One region of the Corallococcus sp. RDP092CA genome, then DNA from elsewhere that is predicted to be linked to it. Evidence: riboswitches for the same ligand, from Rfam matches in the RefSeq annotation. Region 1 holds a riboswitch; the other holds the start of a gene.

Evidence for each region. A riboswitch is a leader RNA that binds a small molecule or an ion and turns the genes downstream of it on or off. The one in region 1 is predicted to bind cobalamin.
Region 2: linked by a shared signal. The riboswitch ahead of U8525_RS08770 (aspartate aminotransferase family protein) and the one ahead of U8525_RS08255 (hypothetical protein) in region 1 are both predicted to bind cobalamin.

Annotation. Positions count from the first base shown of each region.
Region 1 is NZ_JAYESI010000005.1:172,570-177,937, reverse strand. Features, by position in the region: gene U8525_RS08260 (cell surface protein) at 1-296, opposite strand, end outside; gene U8525_RS08255 (hypothetical protein) at 305-1,693, opposite strand; cobalamin riboswitch at 1,849-2,076, opposite strand; gene U8525_RS08250 (MXAN_6577-like cysteine-rich protein) at 2,119-3,726, opposite strand; gene U8525_RS08245 (TonB-dependent receptor plug domain-containing protein) at 3,707-5,368, opposite strand, start outside.
Region 2 is NZ_JAYESI010000005.1:304,312-309,679, forward strand. Features, by position in the region: gene U8525_RS08765 (aldehyde dehydrogenase family protein) at 1-1,162, opposite strand, end outside; gene U8525_RS08770 (aspartate aminotransferase family protein) at 1,159-2,505, opposite strand; cobalamin riboswitch at 2,931-3,147, opposite strand; gene U8525_RS08775 (acyl-CoA thioesterase) at 3,183-3,593, opposite strand; cobalamin riboswitch at 3,757-3,997, opposite strand; gene U8525_RS08780 (TIGR04013 family B12-binding domain/radical SAM domain-containing protein) at 4,181-5,368, shown strand, end outside.

The DNA of each region.
Region 1 (5,368 bases):
ACCGCGATGTCGGTGAACTCCAGGACGATGACGCCGTTGCGCCCGAGCGACAGCACGTCCAGCGAACCCGAGCCCGCGCCATCCCCTTGCGGCGCGCCCAGCACGATGCCCGGCAGCAGGCTCTGACCGAACCCCGCGCCGGTGCCCGGAGAGAAGGACACGATGCGGTCCGCGAACGGATCCCCCACGAGCGCTTGGGCCTGGGTGGAGTCCTGCCAGTCCTCGCCGCCGCACGCCACGGTGAGGAGCGCGGTGACGCCCAGCGCGAACGACTTTGGAAGAAGGGCCGTCCTCATGGGCATGCTCACGGGGCCTGCTGGATGCGGACCAGGCGCGCGCCGTTCTTGTCATCCACGCCGACGAGCAGGTCCGCGCCGATGGCGGTCATCCCGGTGACGCTCGTGCACTGGTCCACGTAGACGAGGACGGGCTGACGGGCGCCCACGGTCACGGTCGCGCCACCGTTCGTCACGGTGAAGGCGAAGCGCGAGATGTCCGTTCCGGCGAAGTTGTAGTCGGGCGGGACGTAGTCGCCGCGGAGCACCGACACGCCCTCGCCGTGGCCCGCGGCCGCGACGAAGTTGGAGCCCACGTCGAGCGCGGGCGCATCCGCCACGGCGAACGGCGTGCCGGAGGTGAGCGCCTCGGAGATGACCGCCGGGCCCACCGCGCGGCCCTCGTTGAGGAAGGTCTCGTCGGAGTAGTAGCCGAGCATCGCGACGCCGTTGGTGGACACGGCGGTGAAGCCGCTGCCGCCCGTCTCCGGAGGGAGCGTGCCCACCTTCAGCGCGGTGTACGGCGTGACGTCCGTCTTCAGCGCGTAGACGGCCAGGCCGGCCGACACCGTGTCGAGCCCGCCGCCGTTGATGAGGAACGCCCCCGGCACGACGCCCGCGGAGAAGTTGCTCGGCGCGGAGACGTAGGTGGAGCTGGCGGGCGTGGCGACGTCATACACGCCCACGGAGCCCGGGAAGCCCGCGCCGGACTTCGTGTAGCCGGTGAGGACGCGCAGGCCGTCCGTCTCCACGTAGCTGCTGAGGAAGAGCTGAGCGCCAGGGCTCTGGTCCGCGGGAGCGGCCACGTCGAACAGCGACGCCGTGCCCAGCGACACCTGCGGCCACGTGCCCAGTGAGTACAGCGCATGCGGGCCGACGTAGCTGTCCGACACCACCGTGTAGAGCGAGTACGTGGGACCGGGCGTCACGCCCACCGGCCCCGCGGCCGAGGGCAGCGTCGCGGCCTCACCGGCCACGAAGCCCGCCTGGAGCTGGAGCGTGCCCAGCTTCGGGTCATAGGTGGCGGCCTCGCACGGATCCGTTCCGGCGTCGGTCTCGGTGCCCGCGTCGGTCTCGGTGCCCGCGTCGGTCTCGGTGCCCGCATCGGTCTCCGTGCCCGCGTCGGTCTCGGTGCCGGCGTCGGTCTCGGTGCCGGCGTCGGTGTCCGTGCCCGCGTCGGTCTCCGTGCCCGCATCGGTCTCCGTGCCCGCGTCCGGCACGGCGATGGGCGTCTGCTCGCACTTGTTCTCGACGCAGGTGTAGCGCTGTCCCGCGGCGGGGGTGCCCTGGTCGCGGCAGTCGAAGTCATCGATGCACTCATCGCCGCACCCGGTGTGGAGCAGCGCCATCGCGAGGGTCGTCAGCACCCACGTGAAGCCCTTGAGTCCCCGCGCCGTCATCATCCGCTCTGTCTTCATCCGCGACTGCTCCCTTGCATCGCCCCCACGGGCGAGGTGAATCCAAGGGGCGGGGACGGAGAGCGGACCGCGCACGAGGGACACGTCAGGCCACGACACGCCGCGCGAGCGGAAGACCTCCGTCACCTCCCCTCGGAGGCTTCGGTCTGGCCATGCCCGGAGGCATGGGTCGTGGCAGGTCTTCGGACTCGCAGGCGCGGGAGGCCCTCACCGGGACACCCACCTACTGGCCGTCGCTTCCCAGCCCATCCGAGGGCCAGTGCTTGCGGGGACGGCGTTCGTTCCTGCTCACCGCTGCGGGGCAGTCCCGGCTTCACACCGGGTTCCCTTTTTCAACGCCGCACCCTGCGCGGATGCGGCGTACCAACGACGCGCGCTGGAGTATGGCGGACGGCAGTGCTTGTCAATACAGGCGGGCCAATGCCTCACGGCACCGCGACGATGTCGATGGCATTGGACACCTGGCGCCGGGGGTCCACCGGACACGCATCCAGCGCCGGGCCCGCCGCCTGAGGCGTGGAGTTGCCGCGCCGCTCGACGAGCTGGCCGTCGCGCACCTCCACCACGAACACGCGGCCCGCGTTCACGTCCGTGACGTACACGGCGTTGCCCACCACCGCGAGCCGTCCGCCCACCGCGAGGTCGCAGCCGTTCTCCGGCCCCCCGGTGCAACCCGGCGACAGCGCATACGAGGCCACCGGCTGGTCATCCTTCACCAGCACCAGCCCCGTGGCCTTCACCGCCTTCGCCCGGTAGCCGCTCGTGGTGTCGAACACCGCCTCGCCCAGGCAGCTCACCACCAGCTGGTCTCCCACCTCCATCACGTCGCCCGCGTTGAGGCAGTCCTTCGCGCCCAGATCGATGGCCCGCACCCCGCCATCCGCTGGGTCGATGCGCGCGAGCATCCCGGGCCCGTTGGGCAGGTAGTCATTCGCGGGGTTCAGGTTGGTGAGCGCCACGTAGACGCCCGCGTCCACCGACACCGCCGCGTACGGGAGCGCCATCGTCGTCCCGCCATCGAAGGACTTCAGGTCCAGGCCCGTGAGCGGCAGGGTGTCCACGAGCCGGGGGTGTTCCGGATCGCTCACGCTGACGCGCGCCACGGCGTTGCCCTGCTTGAAGTCGGAGCCGGCCGTGCCGAACAGCGGGATGTAGAACGTGTCGCCGCGCTTCGCGATGACCTGCGGGCTGGTGTTGGCGCCCAGGTTCACCTGCCCCACCGTGCGCAATCCCAGCCCTCCGCCCTGCGAAGCCCCTTCCCGCTTGAGCACCTGGAGCGTGTTGTTGACCGAGTCGAGGACATACACATACGGGGGGTCCACCAGGATGTCATTGGGCGAGGACGCCACCGCGCCCAGCGAGTCCTCCTCCGCCACCGTCCCCAGCGCCCCCGCCGGAGCCTGCGACAGCACCGCGCGCGCCGCGTCCGCCGCCAGCACCACGCCATCCCAGGCCGCCAGCGACTGCACGCCCGAGCCGAACTGCCGCCGGGGCCCCATCCGGTCCGTCCCCGCCTGGATGCCCACCAGTTGCCCGTTGGTGTAGCAGGCCGTCACCACGTCATACATGCAGCGGCCCGCGTGGCAGGACTGCACGTCCGGGCACACCGTGCCGCAAGCGCCGCAGTTGAGCGAATCCTCCGCGAGCACGACGCAGCTGTCCCCGCACCGCTCGGCGCCAGCGGAGCAGCCCTCGCGGCAGGTGCCGGCTTCACAGACCTGCCCGGAGGAGCACGCGGCGCCACAAGCGCCACAGTTCAGCGGGTCGCTCATGAGCGCGACGCAGGCGTCACCACAGACCTCCGTGCCCGGCTGGCAGCCGCACGCGCCCGCCTGACACGTCTCTCCCGCGCCGCACGCGGTGCCACACGCGCCGCAGTTCGACGGGTCGCCCTGGAGGTCCACGCACTCGGCGCCACAGACGCTCAGGCCCGTCGTGCACAGGACCTTCTCCTCCGGGCAGCCGGTGAGGAGCGCCGCCGCCAGGGCCGACAGCAACAGCGCGAACCGCGCATCAGGGAGGGGACGCGACATGGGAATCCTCCGGAGGAGATGGGTCGAGCGCCACGGCGAGCGTCACGTAGGCGGCGCGGCCGGGCAGCGGCATGCCGGTGTAGTCGGCGGTCCGCGCATCGAGCAGGTTCTTCACGTCGAACGACACGGTGAGGTCCGGCCGGTGCAGGAAGGTGCTGGAGGCGCCCACGCTCACCCAGGTGCGCGAGGGCAGTGACAGCCGCGCCTCGCCCACGCGGTTGATCAGCTGCGCGGACTGGACGAGCACCTCCGCGCGGCCGTTGAGCCAGCCCGGCCCCACGCGCAGCCGCCCCACCCACTTGTGGCGAGGGCGATACGGCAGCTCCTTGCCGAAGTAGCGCGGGTCACCGTAGCGGTTCTGCGTGCGGGTCCACGCGTAGCTGCTGGTGGCGGTGAGCCACGCGCGCGGTCGGGCCTCCAGCTCCACCTCCGCGCCCCACACTCGCGCGGCGGCGAAGTTGTAGGGCTTGGCGAGCATGGGCGGGTACAGCTCGTAGGCGATGAGGTTCTCGTACACCGCCGCGAAGCCGCCCGCGGTGACGCTCCAGGCGTCATCGCGCCACAAGGCCGCGGCGTCCACGGACAGGGCGCGCTCGGGCTTGAGCTCCGGGTTGGGCAGCAGCAGGCCCTGGCGGATGTAGAGCTCCAGGAACGACGGCGCGCGGTGGGACTGGCCCGCGTTGGCGCGCACGCCGAAGCCGTGGCCCAGGTCCACGCTCGCGCCCAGCTTGGGCGACAGGAGCGAGAAGCGCCCCACGCGCTCCACGCGCAGCGAGGGCACGAGCTTCAGGCGCTCGGAGAACAGGGACAGCTCGTCCATGGCCATGACGCTCGCGCGCCACCAGGACGCGGCCTGCGCGCCCACGGCCTGCGTGACGGACTCCGACGACCCGGCGAGCGTGACGGCGAGCGCGTGGGGTCCCCACACCGCGCGCCCCTCCACCTCCACGCCGCCCACGGTGTAGCGCTGCGCGCCGGAGTCCACGCCGGTGGTGCCGCCGGTGACGTCCAGCCAGTCGCGGCGGAAGAAGCCGCGAGCGCTGCCCTCGCCCGTGTCCCCGAAGGGCCGTGCCCAGCGAGCGCCCAACGACAGGCGCGTCTGGTCCTGGCGGCGGGACACGGTGGGGTTCTGCACGGTGCCCGCGAGCGCGCGGTCCTCCAGCGACACCTCCGCCAGCACGTCCACGCGTCCGCCGCCGTCCAGCCCGTGCCGGTACTTCAGGAGCGCGCCGCCGCCGCGAGCGTCATTGCGCGTGCGCACCTCCTGCGTGAGCGGGTTGTCGTCGAGCGCGGGCAGCTCATCCACGCGGTAGCTGAAGTCCCCCTGGGAGCGGCCGCCGTGCAGCAGCACCAGCGCCTGACCGTCGAGCAGCGCGCCCGACGCGGCGACGTGGGCCATCACGGTCTCGAAGCTGCCGTAGGTGACCTCGCCGCTGGAGAGCAGCCGCGACGAAGGCGCGCGGGTGACGAGGTTGACCGCGCCGCCCAGGCCGCCCGCGCCGTAGCGGGCCCCGGCCGCGCCGCGGAGGATCTCCATGCGCTCCAGCAGCGCGACGGGGATGAGCGACAGGTCCGCGACGCCGCCCGCGCCGTTGAGCGGAATGCCGTCCAGGAACACGAGCACGCCGTTGGAAGACGCGCC
Region 2 (5,368 bases), 130 kb from region 1:
CCGGCCTGTCGCCGCCCGCGTGCACGGTGCCGTCGCGCCGCGCCTCCGCCACCGCCTGCTCGAAGCGCCGGACGGAGGCCGCGTTGATGACCGGGCCCATGAAGACGGACGCGAGCGCGGGGTCCCCCACCACCGTGTCGCGGGCCTTTCGGGCCAGCCGCTCGACGAAGTCCTGGCGCACGTCCTCGTGCACGTAGATGCGCGACAGCGCGCTGCACTTCTGGCCGGACATGCCGAACGCGGAGCGGTGGCAGCCCTCCACCGCCGCCTCCAGGTCCGCGTCCTGGCAGACGATGGCCGCGTTCTTGCCCCCCAGCTCCAGCAGCGCGGGCCGCACGTGCTGCTCGGTGAGGACGCGGAACAGCTCCATGCCCACCCGGGTGCTGCCGGTGAAGGCCACGCCGTCCACCGCGGGGTGGCGCACGAGCGCGGAGCCCAGGCCTTCCCCCTCGCCATGCACCACCTGGAGCACGCCGCCCGGCAGGCCCGCGTCCCGCAGCGCCTGGAAGAGGCCCTCGGCGCAGCCGGGGGCGTCCTCGCTGGGCTTGAGGATGACCGCGTTGCCGCCCAGCAGCGCGCCCGCGCTCATCCCGGCGGCCAGCGCGAGCGGGAAGTTGAACGGGGAGATGACGACGAAGACGCCGTAGGGACGCAGCACGCTGCGCGTGTCCTCGCGGGGGGACAGGCGCGCCATGGGCAGGTGGAAGCCGCGCGCGGACTCCACCTGGCCGGCGTAGTAGCGCAGCAGGTCCGCGGACTCCTCCACGTCGCCCAGCGCCTCCAGCCGGTTCTTGCCCACCTCCAGCGTCATCCCCGCGGCCAGCTCCCACCGGCGCTCGGAGATGAGGTCCGCGGCGCGGCGCAGGATGCGGACGCGCTCCTCCCACGCGGTGGCGCCCCACGCGCGCTGGGCCTCCTTGGCCGCGAGCACCACGCGCCCCACCTCGCCGGGCGCGGTGCGGTGGAAGCGGCCCACCACCTCCGACGGCCGCGAGGGATTGCGGCTGTCCAGCAGGTCGCCGCTCGCGTGCGCCTTGCCGGCGATCCACGACGGGTGCTCCGCGCCCAGGCGGGCGCGCACCGTGGCGAGCGCCGCGTCGAAGCGCGCGTGCAGCTCCGTCAGGTCCGCGTCCAACACCGAATAGGTGATGCGAAAGGTCATGACCGCTCCAGGAAACGGGTCAGGCCCCGGGCGAGCAGGTCCACCAGCTCGTCCACCTGGGGCTCGGTGATGATCAGCGGCGGGCCCACCATCAGCAGGTCGCCGTTCGTCCCGTCGGCGTGGCCGGTGTTGGGCCAGAGGACGAGCCCCCGCGAGAACAGCTCCGCGAGCAGCCCCTCCACCACCTTGCGCGTGCGCGGGAAGGGCCGCTTCGTGGCCTTGTCCTCCACCAGCTCCACGCCCGCCATCAGCCCCACGCCCTGCACGGAGCCCACGTGGGGCAGGGGCAGGAGGACCTCGCGCAGGCGGCGTTGCAGGTGGGCGCCCACGCGCGCGGCGTGCGCCACCAGGTCGTGCCGCTCGTAGTAGTCCAGCACCGCCACGCCCGCGGCCGTCATGCACGGGGCCTGGAGGTACGTCTGCGCGTGCATGAAGCCGCCGGAGCCCTGGCGCAGCTCCTCCAGGTGGTCCTCGCGCACCAGCACCGCGCTCAGCGGGGCGTAGCCGCCGCTCAGGCCCTTGCCCAGCACCAGCAGGTCCGGCGTGAGCCCCACCTGGTCGCTCGCGAAGAAGCGCCCGGTGCGCCCGCAGCCGCACATCACCTCGTCGGCGATGACCAGGATGCCGTGGCGGCGGCAGATGGCGGAGACCTGCTCGAAGTACCCGGGCGGCGGCACGGCCGCGCCCGCCGACGAGCCGATGACCGGCTCCGCGACGAACGCCGCGACGGTGTCCGGCCCCACGCGCTGGAGCGTCTCCTCCAGCAGCCGCGCGTAGTGCGCGGCGCCGTCCCGCGCGTAGTCCTCCAGGCCGCAGCGGTAGGGGTAGGGCGCGGGCGTGGTGACGACCTCCGACAGCAGGGGGCCGAAGAACGTCTGGTAGTGCGGCCGTCCGGACATGGACAGCGCGTAGAGCGTGTTGCCGTGGTAGCCGGGCACGCGGGTGATGACGCGCGTGCGCTGGGGCTGGCCCCGCTCCACGCACAGCTGCCGCGCGAACTTCACGGCCGCCTCGATGGCCTCCGACCCCGAGCCGAGGAAGGCCGCCCGCCTCAGCCCCGCGGGCGCGTGCGCGCACAGGCGCGCGGCCAGCGCCTCGGTCACCTCCGTCGTGAAGTGGGTGCCGTTGACGTACGCGACCTGAAGCAGCTGCGCATGGATGCGGTCCGCCACCTCGCGGTTGCCGTGGCCCACGCTGGCCACCAGCGCGCCCGCCGAGCCGTCCAGGTAGCGGCGGCCCTGGGCGTCGTACAGGTAGACGCCCTCGCCGTGGGTGACGACGGGGAACTCGCGCGACAGGTTGCGCAGGAGCACGTTCCCGTCGGGGTAGCGGATGGCGTTCAAAGGCAGACGGCTCCCCTGGCGGCGCGCGCGGGACGCGGCCACGGTGGATGAAAGGAATTGCGTCGCGAAACGGAGGACGTCGTCAGCGGCGCCGCACCCGGGGGCTGGCGCGCCGTGTCTGGCTCCCGTGTCCTGTCACTGCCTCGCGCCGTCTCCGCGGTGTTCCACGCATCGTCGTCCGTCCTCACGGGCGACCCGCGTCGCCCGGCCAATGGCCCGCGAAGGTGGAGGGAGGGGTGTCCAGGCGCGACGCCGCGCACCCGGGCCGCGTGAGGGCCCGAAGACACCGACCCCCACCCCCGCGGGTGGCTGGAGACAGGAGGGATGAGGAGGGAACGTGCCGGGCAAAGTCCTGTGGAAACAAGGCCTTGCGCGGACCTTCCCGCCCTCCCTCGGGGCTCCAGGTCGAACCGTCCGTGGATGTCTCCCACGACACGGATGCGGGCAGGTCTTCGGGCTCGTGAGCGCGTCCGGCACCGGGGTGCCGGAGTTCCTACTGGCCGTCACTTCCCAGCGCCCACGTGGGCGCCAGTGTCATGGACGGCGGTCGTTCTCACCTACCGCTGCGGGGCAGCCCCGGCTTCGGACCGGGTTCCCTTTTCAGCCTGGGCAAACCCAGGCACCAGCATGGCGTCGTCTATACGCCCGGCTTGTTTCAGGTGTCAAGGCAATGTCTGTCATGTCTGGTTCTCCGGCGCGAGCGGCGGCACGGCGGTGGGACGGCGCTCCGCGTCGAGCGCGACGAGGATGAAGCGTCCGCGCGTGCACAGCTGTCGTGCGCCGGACAGGAGGTCTTCGGCGAACAGCTCCACGTCCACGGTGAGGGAGGTGCGGCCGGTGGCGACGACGCGGCCCACCAGCTCCACCAGCTGGCCCTGGCGCACGGGGGTGTGGAAGTCCACGCGTTCGCTGGACGCGGTGACGACGGTGCGCCGCGCGTAGCGGCTGGCGGTGATGAACGCGGACATGTCCATCAAGCGCAGCGCCTGTCCGCCGAAGAGGGTGCCGTAGTGGTTGGTCTGATCCGGGAAGACCATGTCCACCATGCGGGTCTCCGTGGCGGACGGGGGGAGGGAAGGGGACGTCATGAGGAGGGACTCCAGGCCCGAGCGGCCGTGCGCGCCGCGTGCGGAAGGGACACCGGGACACACGGCTCCCGGGCCCGGGGCACGGGCGGTGGCGGACGCGTGGACCGCGAAGGGTTGCCGGACCTTCCCGCGAGGGCCCGGGGTACCGCCCTGGAGGAGACGATTCTCCGCAGGGGCCGGCGGCAGGTTTTCGGACTCGTGGGCGTGCTTCCGGAGCGCGCTTCCCGTTCAGGAGGCCGCGTCCGTGGCGCCTACTGGCCGTCGCTTCCCAGTCCGACTGCCGGACCAGTGCGTCTGACGGCGTTCGTTCCCACTCACCGCTGCGGGGCAGCTCCGGATTCCCACCGGATTCCCTTGCTAAACCTCGCGGACTCCCGCGAGGCACCGTCGGCGGGGCGCACGTTAGACGCGAGCGCTGCCTCCGCCAAGCATCAAGGCCGGGGCCGCAGGTTACGGATGGAAGGCGCCCGCGCTTCCGTGCGAGGAGGCTCGGCATGACTGCTCACCGAGGGTTGGGGGGCCGTGCCCGCGCGCCGGGCAGGCGTGCCCCGCCGGGCGCGGGCCCTGTGGCATCATCCCCGGCAGCCATGTCGCAGACGCCTCGCAAGGTCTCGCTCGTCCTGAGCTACCAGTACCCCGGCAAGTACGCCTTCACCGTGCTCGCCGGCGCCGTGGAGGCGGACCCCGCGCTCGCGGACGTGTCGCTGCACTTCCCTCGCAGCCGCGAGGCCCTGCTGGACACCCTGCGCGCGCGCGTGGACGCGGGCGACACCGTCGTCGCCGCGTGGTCCTTCTACTCCGCCAGCTTCGGCCCCTCCGTGGAGGAGCTCACGTGGGTGCGCGAGCGGCTGGAGGGCCGCGACGTCCTCTGCATCGCGGGCGGCGTGCACGCCACCGCGGAGACGCTCCAGACGCTCCAGGCCGGCTTCGACCTCGTCGCCGTGGGCGAGGGCGAGCACACCCTGCGCGCCATCCTCGCCCGCGTCCTCAAGGGCGAGGACCCGCGCGCCACGCACGGCACCGCGCACCTCGAGGACGGCAAGCTCGTGCAGCGCGGCCACGGCGAGGGCGTGCGCCTGGACGACTTCCCGCCGTTCGCCGTGAAGCACGTGAAGTACGGCGCCATCGAGATCACCCGCGGCTGCATCTACGCGTGCCGCTTCTGCCAGACGCCCTTCATGTCCAAGGCGCGCTTCCGGCACCGCACCATCGCCAACATCGCCCACTGGGCCCGCGAGCTGCGCCGCATGGGTCGGCGCGACCTGCGCTTCATCACCCCCACGTCCCTGTCCTACGGCACCGCCGACGAGACCGTGAACCTGGCCGCCGTGGAGGCGCTGCTCGTCGCCGTGACGGAGGCCATGGCCCCGGACGGGCGCGTCTACTACGGCACCTTCCCCTCGGAGGTGCGCCCGGAGCACGTCACGCCGGAGGCCCTGGCGCTGCTCAAGCGCTACGTGGCCAACGACAACCTCATCATCGGCGGCCAGTCCGGCTCCGAACGCATCCTCCAGGCCACCCGGCGCGGCCACGACGTGGAGACCGTGGTGCGCGCCGCCCGGCTCGCGGTGGAGGGCGGCTTCGTGCCCAACGTGGACTTCATCCTGGGCCTGCCGGGGGAAGAGCCCGCGGACGTGGACGCCACCCTGGACCTCATGCAGCGCCTGTCCGACCTGGGCGCCCGCGTGCACGGCCACACCTTCATGCCGCTGCCCGGCACGCCGTTCCGCGACGCGCCCCCCGGGCGCCTGGACGCGCGCACCCGGCAGCGGCTG